Regions from separate parts of the Mesorhizobium sp. WSM3866 genome, predicted to be linked through region 1. Evidence: riboswitches for the same ligand, from Rfam matches in the RefSeq annotation. Region 1 holds a riboswitch; the other holds the start of a gene.

The links. Region 1 has a riboswitch for S-adenosylmethionine ahead of CK222_RS03365 (O-succinylhomoserine sulfhydrylase). Riboswitches for the same ligand answer to the same signal wherever they lie in the genome.
Region 2: linked by a shared signal. The riboswitch ahead of CK222_RS07575 (homoserine O-acetyltransferase) and the one ahead of CK222_RS03365 (O-succinylhomoserine sulfhydrylase) in region 1 are both predicted to bind S-adenosylmethionine.

What each region holds. Positions count from the first base shown of each region.
Region 1 is NZ_NSGC01000001.1:709,736-714,156, forward strand. Features, by position in the region: gene CK222_RS03360 (ceramide glucosyltransferase) at 1-1,071, shown strand, start outside; gene CK222_RS03365 (O-succinylhomoserine sulfhydrylase) at 1,113-2,303, opposite strand; SAM riboswitch at 2,360-2,437, opposite strand; gene CK222_RS03370 (2'-deoxycytidine 5'-triphosphate deaminase) at 2,573-3,667, shown strand; gene CK222_RS03375 (ABC transporter substrate-binding protein) at 3,750-4,421, shown strand, end outside.
Region 2 is NZ_NSGC01000002.1:679,145-683,565, reverse strand. Features, by position in the region: gene CK222_RS07590 (sugar kinase) at 1-402, shown strand, start outside; gene CK222_RS07585 (prephenate/arogenate dehydrogenase family protein) at 399-1,337, opposite strand; gene hisC (histidinol-phosphate transaminase) at 1,344-2,447, opposite strand; SAM riboswitch at 2,584-2,661, shown strand; gene CK222_RS07575 (homoserine O-acetyltransferase) at 2,752-3,921, shown strand; gene metW (methionine biosynthesis protein MetW) at 4,010-4,421, shown strand, end outside.

The DNA of each region.
Region 1 (4,421 bases):
TCGTCGCGGCTGAAGCCCAGGCGGGTCATTCCTCCGCCTTCCAGCAAACAGCCGCCTGTCTCGATCGTCGTGCCGTCGCGCGGCGTGGAGCCGTTCACGCAGGAGACGCTCGACCGCGCCTTCTCGCTCGATTGGCCGCGCTACGAAATGATCTTCTGCGTCGCGCACGCCGAAGATCCCGTGGTCAAGCTGATCAACGCCGCCATCGCGCGATTTCCGAATGTTCCGGCGCGGCTCCTCGTCGGCGATGACAGGATCAGCGCCAATCCCAAGCTCAACAACTGCATCAAGGGCTGGCAGGCGGCGCGGCACGACTGGGTGATCCTCGCCGATTCCAACGTGCTGATGCCCAAGGGCTATGTCCAGCATCTGATGGCGGCCTGGGGACCGGACACCGGCCTCGTCTGCTCGACGCCGATCGGCTCGCGGCCGGACGGTTTCTGGGCCGAAGTCGAATGCGTCTTCCTCAACACGCTGCAGGCGCGCTGGCAATATGCCGGCGAAGCGCTCGGCCTTGGCTTCGCCCAGGGCAAGAGCATGCTGTGGAACAAGCCGATGCTGGATGCAAATGGCGGCATCCAGGCTTTGGCCGCCGAAATCGCCGAGGACGCGGCGGCGACCAAGCTGGTCAACAGCCTTGGCCTTCGGGTCAATCTCGTGGCCGCGCCCTTCGAGCAGCCGCTCGGCCAGCGCACGCTCGCCGAAATCTGGTCGCGCCAGGCGCGCTGGGCGCGGCTGCGCCGCGTCACCTTCCCATTGTTCTTCGCGCCCGAAATCCTGACCGGTGTGGTCGCGCCACTGCTTCTGGCGCTGATCGCGGCGGCAAGCGCCGGTGTCAGCCTGCCCACGACCGCGCTCTGCGTGCTGGCGATCGCCTATGTGCCCGAATGCATGCTCGCCTGGTCCAAGGGCTGGCATCTGTCGCCGCGCAGCGTCACCGCGATGATCGTGCGCGACGCGATGCTTCCCGCCATCTGGGCGCGCGGCTGGCTTGGCGGGGCCGTCGAATGGCGTGGCAACGCAATGACCATCCGCAACAGCGGGATGACTGAACTCGACGAGATTGCTTGAGCCGGCTGCGGCTCAAGCGCCCTCTTTGCCGCCGTGGCGGTTCATTCCTTCGCCGCCTTCAGCGCCTGTTCGATGTCGGCGAGCAGGTCGTCGGTATCCTCCAGCCCGACGGAGAGCCTGAGCGTGCCTGGTCCGATGCCGAGCTCGGCGCGGGCCTCGTCAGTGAGGTTTTTGTGCGTCGTCGTCGCCGGATGCGTGATCAGGCTCTTTGCGTCGCCGAGGTTGTTCGAGATCAGCACGATGTCGAGCGCGTTCTGCAAGGCGAAGGCCGCCTGCTTGCCGCCCTTGACGTCGAGGCAGATCAGCGTCGAGCCGCCCGACATCTGCTTCCTGACGATATCCGCCTGGGGATGGTCGGCCCGGCCCGGATAGATGACGCGGGCGATCTCCGGCCGGCCAGCCAGGAAGTCCGCGATCTTGCCGGCGCTTTCGGTCTGGTGGCGCACGCGCAGCGGGAGCGTCTCGAGGCCTTTCAGCAGCGTCCATGCGTTGAATGGGGACAGGCTCGGGCCGGTGTGCCGGAAATAATCGTGCAGGTTCTCGTCGATCCACTTCTTGTCCGACAGGATGACGCCGCCGAGGCAGCGGCCTTGTCCGTCGATGTGCTTGGTCGCCGAGTAGACCACGATATGGGCGCCGAGCTGCAGCGGCTTCTGCTGCAGCGGCGTGGCAAAGACGTTGTCGACGATCACGCGTGCGCCGATCGAATTTGCTAAAGCGGCGACAGCGGCGATATCGACCACTTCCAACGTCGGGTTGGTCGGACTTTCCAGGAAGAACAGCTTGGTGTTCGGCCTGACCGCTTTTTCCCAATTGGCAATGTCGGTGCCGTCGATCAGCGTTGCCTCGATGCCATAGCGCGGCGCCAGCGTCTCGACTACCCAGCGGCAGGAACCGAACAGGGCTCGCGCCGCAACGATGTGATCGCCGGCCTTGACGCTGCAGAGCAGGGCGGCGGACACGGCGGCCATGCCGGAAGCGGTTGCACGTGCGTCTTCCGCGCCTTCCAGCGCGCACATGCGCTTCTCGAACATATCGACGGTCGGGTTGGCGTAGCGCGAATAGATGAAGCCGGGTTCCTCGCCCTTGAAGCGGGCCTCCGCTGCCTGGGCCGTCTCGTAGACATAGCCCTGGGTGAGATACATCGCCTCGGCGGTCTCGCCGAAGCCGGAACGCAGCGTCCCGCCATGCACGAGTGCCGTTTGAGGTTTCCAGTTACGCGTCTTGGTCATCGCCCTGCTTCCAAACACAAAAAAACCGGCCGCGACGTCGCAACCGGTCCATACGGCCTTGCGGCCCGACGGTCCTTTAGCGACTTGTTTAACGTGGCTGCAAGCCGACCGGCCAAATCACCACGGGATAACGACCCTTTAGACCTCGCCCGCGCTTGCGTCAATTGCCGGCTTGATTAAGAGGTTTGTACCAGGCAGCTTCCGCAAAAGTGTCCCGCGGTTTTGCGACAGGAAACTGCGACGACAATGACTTCGCCCGGAGCCAGACATTGCGGCAGACAGGCATTCTTCCCGATCAGGACATCGCGGCGCTCTTCCAGTCGGGCGCGCTGAAGTCGCCGCGCGCGCTCGACGCCAACCAGATCCAGCCGGCTAGCCTCGATCTGAGACTGGGCGACAAGGCCTTTCGCGTGCGCGCTTCCTTTCTGCCCGGTCCCGATCATCTGGTGGCCGACAAGCTGGACCGGCTGAAGCTGCATGAGATCAATCTCGCCGAGGGCGCGGTGCTGGAGACGGGCTGCGTCTATATCGTGCCGCTGCAGGAAAGCCTCGCGCTGCCAGCGGAAGTCTCGGCTTCGGCCAACCCGAAGAGCTCGACCGGACGACTCGACATTTTCACCCGTGTCATGACCGACCGCGGCCATGAGTTCGATAAGATCGGCGCCGGCTATCATGGCCCGCTCTATCTCGAGGTCAGCCCGCGCACCTTCCCGATCGTCGTGCGCGCCGGCTCGCGCCTGTCGCAGATCCGCTTCCGCACCGGCAACGCCGTGCTGTCGGAGAATGAGTTGCGTGACCTCCATCACGCCGAGATGCTGGTTGCGACCGAGCCGCCCAACATCTCCGGCGGCGGCATTGCGCTCTCTATCGATCTCGACGGCGACAAGGACGGCCTGGTCGGCTATCGCGGCAAGCACCACACCGGCCTCGTCGACGTCGACAAGCGCGCCGCTCAGGATGTGGTCGACTTCTGGGAACCGCTCTACAAGAGCGGGGCCGGCGAGCTCGTGCTCGACCCGGACGAGTTCTACATCCTGGTCTCTCGCGAAGCCGTGCACGTGCCGCCGCTCTATGCCGCCGAGATGACGCCTTTCGATCCGCTGGTCGGCGAGTTCCGCGTCCACTATGCCGGCTTTTTCGACCCGGGCTTCGGCCATTCCGCCGCCGGCGGCAGCGGCAGCCGCGCGGTGCTTGAAGTGCGCAGCCACGAGGTGCCGTTCATCCTCGACCACGGCCAGATCGTAGGCCGCCTCGTCTACGAGCATATGCTGAAGCGGCCGCAGGCGCTCTATGGCAGCGAGCTGGGTTCCAACTATCAGGCGCAGGGGCTGAAGCTCTCCAAGCATTTTCGCGCCGCGCGCTGATCGCCAGGCTGTGCTTGCCCGGCCTCGCGCGCCGTGCTTGGCTGCGTCTGAGCATGTAGCAACTGAACCCAAGGGGATGAAAATGCAGATATCCAGATGGATCCTGTCGGCCGCGGCCGCCGCCATGCTGGCGCTCGGCGTCGGTTCGGTAGACGCGGCCGAAAAGATCAAGATCGGCACCGAGGGCGCCTATCCGCCCTTCAACACCATCACGCCGGACGGCAAGGTGGAAGGCTTCGACATCGACATCGCCAATGCGCTCTGCGCGCAGATGAAGGTCGAATGCGAGATCGTCACCCAGGATTGGGATGGCATCATTCCGGCCCTGCAGGCCAAGAAATTCGACGCCATCATCGCCTCGATGAGCATCACCGAGGAACGCAAGAAGCAGGTCGCCTTCACCCACAAATACTACACCACGCCGCTTGCGCTGGTCGCCCTGAAGGACGCCGATATCGCCTCGACCGAGCCGGCCTCGCTTGCCGGCAAGACGGTCGGTGCCCAGGCCTCGACCACCCAGGCCAACTACGCCCAGGACGTCTACGCCAAGGCCGGCGCCGAGGCGAAGCTCTACCCGACCCAGGAAGAGGCGGTCACCGATCTGCTCAACGGCCGGCTCGACGCCGTCATCTCGGACAAGTTCGTGCTGGTCGACTGGATGAAGAAGGCGAGCGACGGCTGCTGCAAGCTGGTGGGCGACGTCAAGGGCACCGAGACCGAGGCCGGCATCGCCGTGCGCCTGGAGGACACCGCC
Region 2 (4,421 bases), on a different contig from region 1:
GTCGCCTCGGAGCCGGCGGCGCGGATCGTCTGCGGCCATGCGCTCGATCCGGAAAGCGCATGCGCCGATCTCGCCTCGCGCACCGACGCCTTCGTCGCGGTGACGGGCGGCGCTGCCGGAACCTGGTGGCATGATCGGGGAACCGGTCGCGTCCGGCATGTCGAGGCGCCGAAGGTCAAGGCGGTCGACACGCTCGCCGCCGGCGACGTCTTCCACGGCGCCTTCGCCGTCGGCCTTGCCGAAGCCATGCCGTCCGAGCAGGCGCTGCGCTTTGCCAGCGCCGCCGCCGCGCTTAAATGCCTGCGCTTCGGCGGCCGGCTCGGCGCTCCGGACAGAGCCGAGACAATGGCCATGATGGCGGCGCACTGGCCCCCATCGGGACAGATCGAGCAGAAGGCCTAGGGCTTGGCCCCCGGGTGCTCCACGGCCTGACGGCCGAAATCCGGCACATCGATATCCTGGCCGGCCTCAATGATCGAGCGGCGGATGGCGCGCGTGCGGGTGAACAGGTCGAACAGCTTTTCGCCGTCGCCCCAGCGGATCGCTCGCTGCAACGAGGCCAGATCCTCCGAGAAGCGCGCCAGCATTTCCAGGATCGCGTCCTTGTTGTGCAGGCACACGTCCCGCCACATGGTCGGGTCGGAAGCGGCCAGTCGGGTAAAGTCGCGAAAACCGGAAGCGGAGTATTTGATGACTTCCGTCTTGGTCACCGATTCCAGGTCGTCGGCGGTGCCGACGATGTTGTAGGCGATGATATGCGGCAGATGCGAGACGATGGCCAAGGTCATGTCGTGATGCTGCGGGTCCATCGTGTCGATGTTGGAGCCGCAGCGCCGCCAGAATTCGGAGAGCTTTTCCAGCGCCTCCGGATCCGTGCCCGGCAGCGGCGTGAAGATGCACCAGCGGTTGTCGAAGAGATCGGCGAAGCCGGCATCCGGCCCGGACTTTTCCGTGCCCGCCAGCGGGTGCCCGGGGATGAAATGCACACCGACGGGCACATGCGGCTGCATTTGCGCGATCACCGAAGCTTTGGTTGAGCCGACATCGGTGAGGATCGCGCCTTTCTTCAGCGCCGGCGCGATCTCGGCCGCGACCTCGCCGGACGAGCCGACCGGAACCGAGACGATGACGAGATCCGCGTCGCGCACCGCGTCTTCGGCCTCGGTCGTGTAGGAATCGCCGAGACCCAGTTCCTCGGCGCGCTTGAGCGTCGATTGGCTGCGCGTCGCGACAGCGATGTGGCGCGCCAGGCCTTCCCGGCGGATGACGCGGGCGAGCGACGAACCAATCAGGCCGATGCCGACCAGCGCTATTCTTCCGAACATCGGTGCTGTCATGGTGCTTCAGCTTTTCAGAAATGTCTTGAGCGCCTCGACGACGCCGCGATTGGCCTCCTCGATGCCGATGCTCATGCGCAGCGCGTTGGGAAAGCCGTAGCCGGTGACGCGCCGCAGGATGTAGCCGCGCGCGCTGAGATAGTCGTCCGCTGCCGCTGCCGAATGCTTTTTGTTGTCGGGGAAGTGGATCAGCAGGAAATTGCCGACGCTGGGCGTCACGCGCAGCCCGAGCCCGGTCAGCTCCTCGCTGACCCAGGCAAGCCACTTCTCGTTATGCGCCACGCTGCGCTCGACATGGGCGCGGTCGCGGATGGCCGCGATGCCGGCCTCGATCGCGGTTGCATTGACGTTGAAGGGCCCGCGCACCCGGTTAATGGCATCGACGATATGCGCCGGTCCGTACATCCAGCCGATGCGTGCGCCGCCGAGGCCGAGCTTGGAGAAGGTGCGGGTCATGACCACGTTCTCCGAGCTCCCGGCCAGCTCGATGCCGGCTTCATAGTCGTTGCGCCGCACATATTCGGCATAGGCCGCGTCGAGCACTAGGAGCACGCTCTTGGGCAGTCCGGCATGCAGCCGGCGCACCTCCTGGAACGGCACATAAGTGCCGGTCGGATTGTTGGGGTTGGCGAGGAACACGATCCGCGTCGCCGGCGTCACCGCGGCGAGGATTGCGTCGATGTCGGCGCGCTCGTCCGTCTCCTTGACCGCCACCGGCTTGGCGCCGGCGGCTTGGATATAGATCTTGTAAACCATGAAGGCGTGTTCGGTGAACACGGCCTCGTCTCCCGGCGCGAGATAGGTCTGCGCCAGCAGCCCCAGGATCTCGTCGGAGCCATTGGAGCAGACGATGTTTGCCGGATTGAGGCCGTGCACATCGGCGATCGCCTCGCGCAGCCGGCGGGCGGAGCCGTCGGGATAAACGTCCAATTTGGCAGCCACCTCCCGGGCGGCCTCGATCGCCTTCGGCGAGGGCCCGAGCGGATTCTCATTGGACGACAGCTTGTAGACCTTCGTCACGCCGGCCGGCGCGGTACTTTTTCCCGGCACATAGGCCTCGATGTCCATGATGCCCGCGCGGGGCGTCGGACGTGGCTGATCCTGCTTCATGTCACAAATCCGTCGAGAGGCCCTGGTTCGAGGCCGCAGCGGAAATACAGGCGGTGGCCCCGAATGTCGAGGGGCCGGCGCGCTCGCGCGTAGGCAGACCGTTGACGAAGCGCGGCGCTGGCCCTAGAACAACAGCCGGATCTCCCGTGGTGATTTGGCCGGTCGGCTTGCAGCCACGTTAAACAATTCGCTAAAGGGCCGTTTGCAACCTGTAACCGGCTTTGCGAAGGCAGGCCGGTTTTTTGTTGTCCGTTGCCGGCCGGACGCCGTATCGCGAGATCGATGCGACTGGATGGGGAATGCAATGGCCGCTCAGCGCGCTCCAAGGACCAACCACGAGGCCGACCAACCGTCGAGCCCGGTGTTGCAGTTCGGTCCCGACAAGCCGCTAAAACTCGATGCGGGCACCGTGCTGTCGCCGTTCCAGGTCGCTTACCAGACCTACGGCGCCCTCAACGACGCCCGCTCCAACGCCATCCTCGTCTGCCACGCGCTGACCGGCGACCAGCATGTCGCCAGCACCAACCCGGTGACCGGCAAGCCGGGCTGGTGGGAGGTGCTGATCGGCCCCGGCAGGATCATCGACACCAGCCGCTTTTTTGTCATTTGCGCCAACGTCATCGGCGGCTGCCTCGGCTCCACCGGCCCGGCCTCGACCGATCCGGCGACAGGCAGGCCCTATGGGCTCGACCTGCCGATCATCACCATCCGCGACATGGTGCGGGCGCAGCTGATGCTGGTCGATCATTTCGGCATCGAGAAGCTGTTCTGCGTGCTCGGCGGCTCGATGGGCGGCATGCAGGTGCTGCAATGGGCCGCAAGCTACCCGGAACGCGTCTTCTCCGCGTTGCCAATCGCCACCGGCGCCCGCCATTCCTCGCAGAACATCGCCTTCCACGAGGTCGGGCGGCAGGCCGTCATGGCCGATCCGGACTGGCACGGCGGCAAATATCTCGATTTCGGCAGGCGGCCGGAAAAGGGCCTCGCCGTGGCGCGCATGGCCGCGCACATCACTTACCTCTCGGAAGCAGCGCTGCACCGCAAGTTCGGCCGCAACCTGCAGGATCGCGAGGCGCTGACCTTCGGCTTCGACGCCGATTTCCAGATCGAAAGCTATCTGCGCCATCAAGGCATGACCTTCGTCGACCGCTTCGACGCCAACTCCTACCTCTATCTGACCCGCGCTATGGACTATTTCGACCTCGCCGCCGACCACGGCGGACGGCTGGCGGATGCCTTCGCCGGCACCAAGACACGCTTCTGCCTCGTGTCGTTCACAAGCGACTGGCTGTTCCCGACCGAGGAAAGCCGCTCGATCGTGCATGCGCTGAACGCCGCCGGCGCGTCCGTCTCCTTCGTCGAGATCGAGACCGATCGCGGCCATGACGCTTTCCTGCTCGACGAACCGGAATTGTTCGCGGCCATCAACGGCTTCATAGCCTCGGCCGCGCGCGCAAGGGGGCTCAGCCTATGAGTGGCGCGCGATCCCTGTGTCCTGGCCGCACTTCTGAGACGCCGAGATTCCCATTGGCTGCAAATGCTCAAAGGCCGGAGGTGTGCCCATGAGCGTTAATCGCGCTCAGCGCGTCGACCTCGAAGTCGTCACCGATCTCATCCCGCCGCATTCGCGCGTGCTCGATGTCGGCTCCGGCGATGGCGTGCTTCTGGAGGTTCTGCAGGCGACCAAGCAGGTTGATGGCCGCGGCCTGGAGCTGTCACAGCGCGGCGTCAACGAATGCGTGGCGCGCGGCCTTTCCGTCGTCCAGGGCGATGCCGACAAGGACCTCGAATTCTACCCCGACAAAGGTTTTGATTTCGTCGTCCTGTCGCAAACGCTGCAGGCGACCCGCAACCCGAAACTTGTGCTCGACGAGCTGCTTCGGATCGGCAACCGCGCGATCGTCTCCTTCCCCAATTTCGGCCATTGGCGCGTGCGCTTCTCGCTGCTGATGAAGGGCAGGATGCCGGTCACCA